2 regions of the Sphingomonas sp. S2-65 genome follow, and region 1 is predicted to be linked to the other one. Evidence: predicted binding sites of a transcription regulator. Region 1 holds the regulator's gene; the other holds the start of a gene.
The links. The regulator LexA, encoded in region 1, represses DNA repair genes until DNA is damaged. The targets are predictions, from matches to a motif close to GTTCCNCNCTTGTTCT.
Positions count from the first base shown of each region.

Region 1 (5,706 bases):
GCGCAGCAGGAACTTGCCGCCGTGATGGCGGGCGAAAAGCAGATTGAAGAGCGCCGTACGTGCGCCGCCGATGTGCAGGAAGCCCGTGGGCGAGGGGGCGAAGCGCGTGATCACGCTGCCTGCGGCAATATCAGATGTTGCGCTCAACCGCGCGTGCTCCCAGACTTGAAAATCGATGGCCAGATCAGCCGCCGAGGCCCCTAGCACGGGGTTGCCGCGCCTTCAAATGGGTGCCCGAACGGCGTTTCGCCAGTATTTCGCCGCGACAGAAAAATGGCTCGAGGTTGAGCGCGAACAGCTGGTGCTGTGGATCCCGGTGCTGCTTGGGGCGGGGATCGCGATATGGTTCCTGTTGCCGACGCGCGAACAGTGGATTGGCTTCAGCCTGGCGTCCAGCGCGGTTGGAGCGGCTGGAATTGCCGCGACCAGGACGAGTCGTGCAGCTCGGTTACTCGGGGTCGCCGGCCTGACGGTGGCGGCAGGGTGCCTGCTTATCTGGTTTCGGGCGGAGCGAGTCGCTTCCCCTGTGCTGTCCCGGCCGGCGGTAGCCCTGGTGACTGGACGCGTCGCTCGCGTCGAGCGGCTGCCCGCTCGCGAGTTGGTGCGAGTCACCCTGCTGCCCGATGATGCGAGGAGCCTGCCGGAAAAGGTCCGAGTGAACTTGCCGGAGGCAGATGTGCCGACGGGGCTAGACCGCGGCGCCCGCATTCAGGTGCGCGCACGGCTCATGCCCCCGGCGGCACCGTCGGTGCCAGGCGCCTATGACTTTGCGCGGGTGGCCTGGTTCGACCGGCTGGGCGCGACGGGCAAGGGCTTTGCGCCGGTGAGGATATTGACACCGGCCGGGTCGGCCAGCGCGGGTTTGCGGCAGCGATTGTCGGCGCACATCCAGTCGCACATCACGGGCAGTGCCGGGGGCATTGCAAGCGCGCTTGCTACCGGCGACCGCGGCGCGATCTCCGAAGAGGATGCCGAGGCGATGCAGCGCTCAGGGCTGGCGCACCTGCTGTCGGTAAGCGGGCTGCACGTGACGGCAGTGACCGCGGCGGCGATGCTGGTGGTTCTGCGGCTGCTTGCCCTCAGTCCGGCGTTGGCACTGCGCTTGCCTCTGCCCATGGTCGCCGCAGGCGCGGGCGCGCTCGCCGCGGTGGGGTACACGCTGCTGACCGGGGCGGAAGTGCCGACGATCCGGTCCTGCGCCGCGGCGTTGCTGGTGCTGCTCGCGTTGAGCCTGGGGCGTGAGGCGATCACGTTGCGACTGGTGGGTGCAGGCGCTCTGCTGGTCCTGCTGCTGTGGCCCGAATCGCTGGCAGGACCGAGTTTTCAGCTGAGTTTCGCGGCGGTGACCGCGATCGTGGTGCTACATGAGAGCCCCAGGCTGCGTGAGTTGTTCGCCAAGCGCGAGGAGGGCCGGGGCACTCGGCTGATGCGCAGCCTGGGCTCGCTGCTGCTTACCGGGGTTGCGGTGGAGCTGACGCTGATGCCGATCGCGCTGTTCCACTTCCATGAGACCGGCGTCTACGGGGCGCTGGCCAACATCATCGCGATTCCGCTTACCACCTTCGTCATCATGCCGCTGGAGGCGCTGGCGTTGTTGCTCGACGTGGCGGGTCTGGGTTGGCCGGCGTGGTGGCTTACGAATCAAGCGCTGTTGCTGCTGCTGGGATCGGCGCGTGCCGCATCGTCGGCGCCCGGGGCGGTGGCGTCGCTGCCCTCCATGCCAGCTGGCGCATATGCGCTGATCGTGGTCGGCGGATTGTGGTTCGCGCTGTGGAGGACCCGTGTTCGGCTGGGAGGACTGGTGCCGCTCGCCACTGGTATAATTTGGGCTTTGCTGACGCCGGGTCCCGATCTGCTGGTGAGTGGCGACGGCCGTCACTTGGCGGTGCGGCTGTCGAATGGATCGATGGCGCTGCTCCGCGACCGCGCGGGCGATTATACCCGTGCGATGCTGAGCGAAAATAGCGGTGCTGGCGACGTGCTTGCCGACTTGGCCGGAGCGCGCGAGGCGCGCTGCAGCGCCGATCTGTGTCTCGTGGATCTGAGCAGCGGAGGGCGGCGCTGGCGCGTTTCCGCGACCCGAAGTTCCTACCTAGTGCCCTGGAAAGCGATGATGGCAAGCTGCGCGCAATCCGACATCGTCGTTAGCGAGCGGCGGCTGCCGCCGGGCTGTTCCCCGCGCTGGCTGAAGCTCGACCGCGACTTGTTGCGGCAGACCGGCGGCGTCGCGATCACCTTTTCCTCGCGCAGCATCCGTACGGTTCGCGACGGGGGCGAACAGCCATGGAAGGCGCCGCCGACCGTCGATCCGCCGCGTATGCGTTAGTAGCGGCGCAGCAGTCCGGCGAGACGGCCCTGTACGCGGATCTGATCGGGGCGGTAACGCTGCGCATCGTAAGCACGGTTGGCGGGGTCGAGGCGAACCATGGCGCCTTCCTTGCGGAAATATTTGAGCGTTGCTTCGGCGTCGTCGATGAGCGCCACGACGATCTCGCCGTCGCGGGCGGTTTCGGTGCGGCGGATCAGCGCATAGTCGCCGTCGAGAATCCCCGCTTCGACCATCGAGTCACCCGCGACTTCGAGCGCATAATGTTCGCCCGAGCCGAGCAGCGCGGCGGGAACCGGGAGCATGGTCGCGCCTTCGAACGCTTCGATCGGCGTGCCGGCGGCGATGCGGCCGTGGAGGGGAATTTCCACGACATCGTTGGCCGGGGTCATGGAAGGTTGCGAAGGTGCCGCGGGGGCGGGGTTTCTGGACTTGCGCTGAGGGCCCTCAGCTTTGCGCTCGGGCATGCGCAGCACTTCGAGCGCGCGGGCGCGGTTGGGGAGGCGGCGGATGAACTCGCGTTCCTCCAAGGCACTGATAAGGCGATGAACACCGGACTTCGACTTCAGGTCGAGCGCCTCCTTCATCTCCTCGAACGAAGGAGACACGCCCGTCTCGTTGAGGCGGTCGGCGATGAAGCAGATGAGCTCGTGCTGCTTGCGCGTGAGCATCGAAGGGTCCTCCGGGTCCAGAACAGACACGGAACGTTTATGCAATGTTCCCCTAAGTTGTCAAGCGAGGTTGAGGATCTCCACCGAGTCGCCGATTTCGGCGGCCGGCGCATGGGGCTGGCGCAGGATCAGACAGTGGGCGCGCGCCAGCGTCCGCAGCATCGAACTGTCCTGGATCGTGGAGGCGTAAGCGCGGCCGTCGCGCAGTTCGGCGCGTAGATAGTCGGTCCGTTCGCCATTGGCGGCCAGCGGTTCGCCTAGCACCGCCAGGCTTGCGCGCGGGAGCGGATCGGCCGCGCCGGCGAGACGCGCGACGAGCGGGCGGACGAACAGGATCGCCGTCACGAAGGCGGATACCGGATTGCCAGGAAGCCCGGTGATCAAGGTCCGTCCGAGCCGCCCGGCCATCACCGGCTTGCCCGGACGCAGCGCCACCCGCCAGAAGTCCATTTGCGCACCCACCGCCTTCAGCGCGGGCTGGACGAGATCGTGGTCGCCCACCGACGCGCCGCCGCTGGTGACGAGCAGGTCCGCGTCGAGGCCGGAGAAGGCGGCTTCGAGCAGGTCCTGGCGATCGGGGAGGATGCCGAGATCGACGATGTCGACCGGCAGATCGGCAAGCTGTGCGGCCAGCATCAGCCGATTGGTTTCGGGAAGCTGCGCCTCGCCAACCGGGGCGCCAGGCGGCACGAGCTCGTCGCCGGTGGCGGCGATCGCGACCCGCACGCGGCGGCGGACGGGGAGCGTGGCGTGGCCCGCGGTGCCGGCCAGTGCCAGGCAGGCGGCGGTGACGCGGGTTCCGGCCTCCAGCAGGCGCTCGCCCTGGGTGAAGTCGAGGCCGCGGCGGCGGACGTTGCGGCCGAGGCGGGGCGGGCCTTCGCCGTTTAGCAGCAACGTGACGCCGTCTCGTGCGGCTTCCTCCTGGACGAGCACGGTGTCGGTGCCCGGCGGGAGCGGGGCGCCGGTGAAGATACGGGCGGCCTGACCCGGGGCAACCTCGCCCGAATAGCCGCGGCCGGCGGCGCTCTCGCCTACCACCCGCCAAGGGCCGGGCAGGTCGGCGAAGCGTATGGCATAGCCGTCCATCGCCGACAGATCGGCCGACGGCTGCGTGCGGTGGGCCAGGAGGTCGTCGGCCAACCAGCGGTTATGCGCCTGGGCGAGAGACACCTGCTCGGCCGGCACCGGTTCGGCGAGGGCGAGGAGGCGGGCCTGGGCTTCGGCAAGCGGGAGGAGCGGGCGCATGCCCCGTCTTTGGGGAGGCGGGCGCGGCACGCAAGGGCTTGTGCGTGCCGCGCGCGATGCGCGTGATCGGCCGAGTGGATCGTGCGGTGGTTTCTGCGTGAGGGCGGCACCGGCGCGGTTCTGGGGCGTTCCTGATGCCGAACGGGCGCATCTCCGCGCCCTGATGGGAGATATTGGAATGAATGACGTCACCACCGCGCCGACGACCGACGCTGCGCCCGCTTCGAATAAGAAGACAGCGCTGACCGACGCGTTCCGCGAGCATTTCACGGGCGACGCGCCGCTCACCGAGAAGGCGAAGGGGTTTGCCAAGGCACGTCCCTGGACCAGCGCGGCGTTCCTTGGAGTGGCGGCGATCGCGGTGCTGAACACGCTGCGCGGTTCGCGCGGGTGATGGGATCGGGCCGGTGCCGGGTGGCGCCGGCCTGGTTGCCGGAGTGCGTGGATGGTTGAAGCGGGTTGTTCGGCTTTGCGGCGGTCTGCGCGGTGACTGGTTTTTGAGGGTGGTCCCATGAGGGGAATACCCCTCCACCACGCACTGCGTGCGCGGTCCCCCTCCCCCTCCGGGGGAGGTTTTTTTGTGGGCGTGCTGCGGATGCGGCGCGCTGGTGTGAGGGGAATAGCCCGCCACCGCCTCCTCCGGGGGAGGATTTTCTTAGGTTGGGCGGCGTTGGCCGGTGATCGCGCCTAGGTCGCTGGGGCGCAGAGGGAGGCGGAATTCGCAGAGGATGCGGCCGTTTGCCGTTTCCACGACCGAGGCGGGACCGCCGCCGATTTCGGGCAGCGAGACCCAGAGCTGCGCACCCGGCAGCAGATGTGCGCGGGTTTCGAGTTCGACAAGCTGGGCGGTGATGCCGCGGACGCGCGCGTTCCACCAGCGCACGCCCTCACGGACGCGGGCGGGGGCGTCGAGGCGGATGGCGTGCTTGTCGGGGATCATCCCTTCGGCCTCGGCCTCGACCGAAGTGGCGGGCACGCCGGCGAGCGCGGCCTGCTGGACGCCGCGCAGCCAGGGCATCAGCGTCTGCCAGCCCAGATCCTCATCGAAGGCGATGCCCGCCAGCCGCTCGCGCGCCCAGCGGACGGTGCCGCCCAGCGGGCGCAGACCGTCCAGCGTGAGTTGGACGGGATCGTCGCGCTTGAGGTCGAGCGTGCTTTCGATCGCGAGCCCACCCTGGGAGATGTTGCGAGTGCGACCATGCTCCACCCGGCCGCCCTGGCGGATGGCGACGGTCTGGCGCAGCTCGACGCGGGGCAAGTGGCGGCGGTCCGCGGGGAGCGCGGCGATGGTACGGGCGATGGTGCCGATCACGTCGATCGGCTGGTCGAACAGGATGCCGGCTTCGCCTTCGGTGATCCACTCGACGCGGCCGGCAATGCCCTGGCCATTGGAAAGTTCGAGGGTGATAGCATCGCCGGCGGCCAAGCTGGCGGTCAGGCACAAGGTCGCGCCGACGGCGGTCA
Region 1 is NZ_CP090953.1:281,795-287,500, forward strand. It holds gene gltX (glutamate--tRNA ligase) at 1-147, opposite strand, end outside; gene LZ586_RS01480 (ComEC/Rec2 family competence protein) at 227-2,326, shown strand; gene lexA (transcriptional repressor LexA) at 2,323-2,997, opposite strand; gene glp (gephyrin-like molybdotransferase Glp) at 3,058-4,242, opposite strand; gene LZ586_RS01495 (hypothetical protein) at 4,421-4,636, shown strand; gene LZ586_RS01500 (PilZ domain-containing protein) at 4,898-5,706, opposite strand, start outside.

Region 2 (5,706 bases), 1.7 Mb from region 1:
CGTCCGACGCCATCGCCATGGTGGCCGCAACCGACACCGCCTCCTCGCCGGTCGATTTCATGTAGAAGCTGGTCTTGCCCTGGCGCTGCGCGCGGAACATCCGCTCGTCGAACGCGCGGGTCAGCGCCATCGACCGCAGCATTTTCCGGAGCGCATCCGCATCCAGCCGCGGGTTCCACGGACCCACCGCCTGGCCGTTCTCGTCGAGCACCCGGATCAGCGTATAGGCAAGCTCGTGGAAACTGTCGGCCCGGTCGGCCGTATCTGGACGCCGCGCCGAACCCGCGGGCGGCACCTCGACATCGCTGAAATCGGCTTGGTCGCCCGGGCGGAACTTGGGCTCCGGCACGTGCAGCGAAAGCGGCGGCAGATTGGCGCGCGAGGCGTCCATGGGCTCTCCAGAATGGATCCGTGTCGCCCAAGAAGAACGCTCGGAATCGTGTTTCTGATGCGTGTTATAAAATTTCAAACCCGCTGTCGAGTTGGGACAGCAGCCCTGACATAGATAGTTTCACGAGAGACTTGTTTGGGAGAGGAGGAGAGAGGCTGCTTGTCGCAAGCTGTCTTGGGATCGCTCGCTTAATGCCCCTCTCCCCGGAGGGAGAGGGAGATAGAAAGGACGGGTTTACTGCGTCGGGAAGCCTCGCCGCTTGAACAGCGCCTTCACATCGGGATCGCGACCGCGGAACGCCTTGTACGCGTCCTTGCGGTCGGTCTCGTTCCCGGTCGACAGCAACGTCGCGCGGAACCGGTCGGCGGTCTTCTTGTCCCACGGGCTGCCGGCTTCCTGGAACGCGGCCCAAGTGTCGGCATCCATCGTCTCGGACCACAGATACGAATAATAGCCCGCCGAATAGGCGTCACTAGAGAACAGGTGATTGAACTGCGGCAACCGGTGCCGCATCACGATCTCCTGAGGCATGCCGATGCTGGCCAGCGTCTCGCGCTCGAACGCGTCCGGATCGGTGACCGCCACGTCGCGGTCGTGCAGCTTCATGTCGACGATGGCCGAGGACAGATATTCGACCGTGTCGAAGCCCTGGTTGAAGGTCGATGCCTTCTCGATCTTCGCCACTAGGGCAGCCGGCATCGGCGCGCCGGTCTGGTAATGCTTCGCGAAGCGGTTGAGCACCTCGGGCGTCATCAGCCAGTTCTCGTTCACTTGGCTGGGATATTCGACGAAGTCGCGCGGCGTGCCGCCCAGCCCGGGGTAATAGACGTTGCTCAGCAGGCTGTGCAGCGCATGGCCAAACTCGTGGAACAGCGTCGTCGCATCGTCGATGCTGATCAGCGTCGGCTGCCCGGCGCCACCCTTGGTGAAGTTGTTGTTGTTCGACGCCAGCACGATGTGGTTGCCGCGCAGCCCCGAGCGCCCGCGATAGCTCGTCGCCCACGCGCCGGATCGCTTGCCGGCGCGGGCATAGCCATCGAAATAGAAGATGCCGACTTCCTTGCCGGTCTTGCGGTCGCTGACCTGGAAGGTGCGCACGTCGCTCTGGAACACCGGGATCTGGCCGGTATTCTCCTTGAAATCCAGGTCATAGAGCTGCCCCGCCGCCCAGAAGGCGCCCTGGAGGATGTTGCTCAACTCCAGATACGGCTTCACTTCATTCTCATCGAGGTCGTATTTCGCCTTGCGCACCTTCTCGGCGTAGAAGCGATAGTCCCAGGGCTCGATGGTGATCTTGGCGCTTTCCTGATTGGCCAACGCCTGCATGTCGGCGACTTCCTGGCGAACGCGGCCGACCGCGGCGGGCCATACCGACATCATCAGCTTGGTCGCGTTCTCGGGCGTCTCTGCCATGGTATCGTCCATGCGCAGCCAGGCATGGTTCTTGAAGCCCAGGATCTTGGCGCGCTCCTGGCGCAGCTTCAGGATCTGGGCGATCGTCGCGTTGGTGTCGTTGGCGTCGCCATTGTCGCCGCGGTTGATGAACGCGTTGTAGATGCGCTGCCGCAGCGGCCGGTTGGTCGCGTACATCAGCAGCGGCTGGACCGACGAGCGCGTGTTCTTCACCGCCCACTTGCCCGGCTGGCCCATCGCCTTGGCCTCTTCGGCCAGGCTCGCCTTGAAGCTGTCGGACAGTCCGGCAAGCTCGGCTTCGTTGTCCAGGACGATCGCCTTTTCCTCGTCGGCCAGCACCTTGCGGCTGAACTCGGTATAGGCGCGCGACAGCTCCTGGTTGATGCGCTTCACTTCGGTCTTCTGCGCCTCGTTCAGCAGCGCCCCCGACGTCACGGCACTGCGATACTCGCGCTCGAGCAACCGCATCTGCTGGGCGTTGAGGCCCAGGCTCTTGCGGCTGTCGTAGAGCGCCTTCACCCGCGCGAACATCTTGAGGTCCAGGCTCAGCTCGGTGAAGAACGCCGAGATCCTGGGGCTCCATTCGGTGGCGATCGCCTGCACCTCGGGCGTCGCCAGGTTGCTCTGGTACACGCCCCACACCGCGAACAGCCGGCCCATCTGCTCGCCCGACAATTCACTCGCACGGATCGTGTTCTCGAACGTCGGCGCGGCGGAATTGTCGCGGATCTTCACGAACTCGGCGCGCGCCGTCGCCATCGCCTGCTCGAAGGCGGCCGGGAACATCGCCGGCTTCACCTTGTCCCAGGGCGGTACCCCTTCATGGCCGCCGGGCCAGGGCGCCAGCAGCGGCGCGGGATCGATTGCCGGCGTGGTCGCGGGCCTAGTGGCGGGGGCGGCTTGGGGGGCGGTCTGGGACATCGCGGCTCCGAAAGGCAGGGCGAGAAGTGCCGGGGATGCAAGCAACGCAAGACGCAGGCTGAGGATCATTCGGTCTGGCTCCAAAACCGGTGCGGAAAGCGCGCAGCCTAGGGAATATCCACTGCATGGCAATGGTTTGTGGATGAATCGCAATGGCTGGTTGACTCGGCGGCCGGTTGGAACAGAATAGGAACATACCAGTTCCCGAGTCCCCAGTTCGAGTCGCGCCGTGCCAGATCCCGCTATCCTGACCCAGCTTCGCGAGCAACTCCGCGCCATGGAAACCACGGGTTTCAAGCGCCGCCCGGTGCTGCCGTTCGGCATCGGCGCGCTGGATTCGCGGCTGGGCGATGGCGGCCTCAGGCTCGATGCGCTGCACGAGGTTGCCGGCACCACTCCCGACATGGGCGACGACTGCGCCGCGACTCTGTTCATGGCCGGCATCGCCGCGCGCGCCTGGGGACCGGTGCTCTGGGTGGTGCGCCGCCACGACCTGTTCGCGCCGGGGCTGTCGCAGGTCGGGCTCGATCACAAAAGGCTGATCTATGCCGAGGCGATGGATGATGCCGAAGCCTTGGCGATCATGGAGGAAGGGCTCCGGCACCGCGGCCTGGGCGCCGTGATTGGCGAAGTGAAGCGCGTGGCGATGCCCGCCACGCGGCGGCTGCAATTGGCGGCCGAGGGCGGGCGCACCATCGCCTTGCTCATGAAGCGCCACTCGCGCGAGGGCGTCGATCCGCTCGGCGTACCCTCGGCGGCGGTGACGCGCTGGCGAGTCGCCTCGGCGCCATCCACCCCCCTGCCCGTCGAGGGCATCGGTCGGCCGCGCTGGCGGCTCAGTGTCGCGCGGCAACGCGGCGGCGATTCATTCGAACTAGAAGTGGAGGCATGCGATGCAACGGGTCGCTGCGATCTTCCTGCCAAGCTGGCCAATCGACCGGCTGCGGCGGGCGGAACGACGCGCGTCGCCTGAGGCGCGCGCACCTGCCGATTTCACGGCGATCGGCGCGGCCATGGCCACCGAGCATGCCAAGGGCTGCTCGGTGCCGCGCGGCGGCGGCTGGCGTCCCGGCGCGCGCTGGGCCCGCGAGGAGCGGCAGCGCCACATCGACGCGCTGCCCCAGCACCAGCGCCCGCCGATCCGCGACCTCGGCCGCTGCGACGTCGCGGCGGAGCATGCCTTCAAGCGGATCAAGTCAGACGCGTGGGGACACCCCAAAATCCTCCCCGGAACGGGGAGGGGGACCATGCGCAGCATGGTGGAGGGGGATCGCCGCGAGCGCGCCGCCCGTGGCGCCCCCTCCACCACTCGCTGACGCGAGCGGTCCCCCTCCCCGTGTCGGGGAGGATTTAAGTGCCCCGCTCGTCACTGCACTGCGCACCGCCAACCGCCAGATCGTCGCCGCCGCTTCCCCGGCTGCCCAGACGCTCGGTATCACGCCGGGCATGGCGCTGGCCCAGGCGCGCGCGCAGCTGGCGGGGCTCGACATCCGCCCGGCCGATCCCGACGGCGACCGCGCCGATCTCGAGCAGCTGGCGATGGCGCTCGCCCGCCGCTGGTCGCCCACCGTCGCGGTCGAGGGCGACGACACGCTGTTCCTCGACCTGACCGGGGTCGCGCATCTGCATGGCGGAGAGGTGCGCATGGCGCGGCGGCTGGTGCGCATGCTCGCCCGGCTGGGCGTCACCGCGCGGCTGGCGGTGGCCGACACCCCGGGTGCCGCCTGGGCGCTCGCGCATGCGGATTCTGCGGGAAATCAGTGCCAAAACAGCCGAAAAAGCGCGGTTTTGCATTGTCCGCCGGGTGAACACGCCGCCCTCTTGTCCAGATTTCCCATAGAATCCCTACGGTTGGAGCCCGCCCAGATCGAGCTCCTGCACCGCTTGGGCGTCAACGAGATGCTCCAATTGACCGCCCTGCCCCGTGGTCCTTTGGTGCGCCGCTTCGGCGCCAGCATCGTCCTGCGCCTCGACCAGGCGCTCGGTCATATCGCCGAACCCTTGCGGCCCGTGATCCCTCCCGACCCCATCGCCGTCTCCCAGCGCTTCGCCGAACCCATCGCCAGCCCAGAGGCGATTACCCATTGGCTAGGCGAACTGGTTCCCCGCCTCGCGACCGAACTCGCCCAGGCCGGCCTGGGCGCGCGACGCGTAGAACTGGTCGCCGACCGCATCGACGGGGTACCGCAGCGCATCGCGATCGGCCTCTCCCGACCCAACCGCGACTCCGCCCACCTGCTCCGCCTGCTCCTGCGCCGCATCGAGGAGATCGAGCCCGGCTACGGCATCGACGCGATGACGCTCCACCTGCGCCGCAGCGAGCGGCTAGGGCCAGAGCCCTTCAACGAACGCCTCGAAACCGAAAGCCCGCCCGACCTCGCCGCGCTGGTCGACACACTGGCCACGCGCATCGGCGAGCGCCGCATGTGGCGCACCCGCCCGGTCGAAAGCGACGTCCCCGAACGCAGCGCCGCCCGCGCCCCGGTGCTGGACCCGCCCGAACGCGCCGCGGCTGCGCTCAAGGCGCAGGACATTCGCCGGTTAGACCGCAACGCTGCGCTGCATCCCTGGCACCCGGGCTGGCCCAAGCCTGCCCGGCTGCTGCGCCGCCCTGAGCGGCTCGACCATGTCATGGCCGAACTGCCCGACCAGCCGCCCCGGCGCTTCACCTGGCGCGGCCAGTCGCACAAGGTCATCCGCGCCGACGGCCCCGAGCGCGTGTTCGGCGAGTGGTGGAAGCGCGACGCCGAACGCCACGCCGTACGCGACTATTTCCATGTCGAGGACGATGCCGGCCACCGCTACTGGCTATTCCGCTCGGGCGACGGCGAGCGCCCGGTGACCGGCGACCTCAGCTGGTACCTGCACGGGGTGTTCGGATGACCTATTCCGAGCTCCAGGTAACCACGCATTATTCGTTCCTGCGCGGCGCGTCGGCACCAGAGGAATTGTTCATAGCAGCAGCGGCGATGGGCATGCCG
Region 2 is NZ_CP090953.1:1,958,836-1,964,541, forward strand. It holds gene LZ586_RS09285 (3-methyl-2-oxobutanoate dehydrogenase (2-methylpropanoyl-transferring) subunit alpha) at 1-391, opposite strand, end outside; gene LZ586_RS09290 (M3 family metallopeptidase) at 626-2,725, opposite strand; gene LZ586_RS09295 (ImuA family protein) at 3,003-3,698, shown strand; gene LZ586_RS09300 (hypothetical protein) at 3,619-4,041, shown strand; partial or broken gene LZ586_RS18275 (DNA polymerase Y family protein) at 4,100-4,396, shown strand; gene LZ586_RS18280 (DUF6504 family protein) at 4,625-5,608, shown strand; gene LZ586_RS09310 (error-prone DNA polymerase) at 5,605-5,706, shown strand, end outside.
Region 2: LZ586_RS09295 (ImuA family protein) is a predicted target of LexA. The motif match lies at 2,904-2,919, and genes of this name have one in related genera.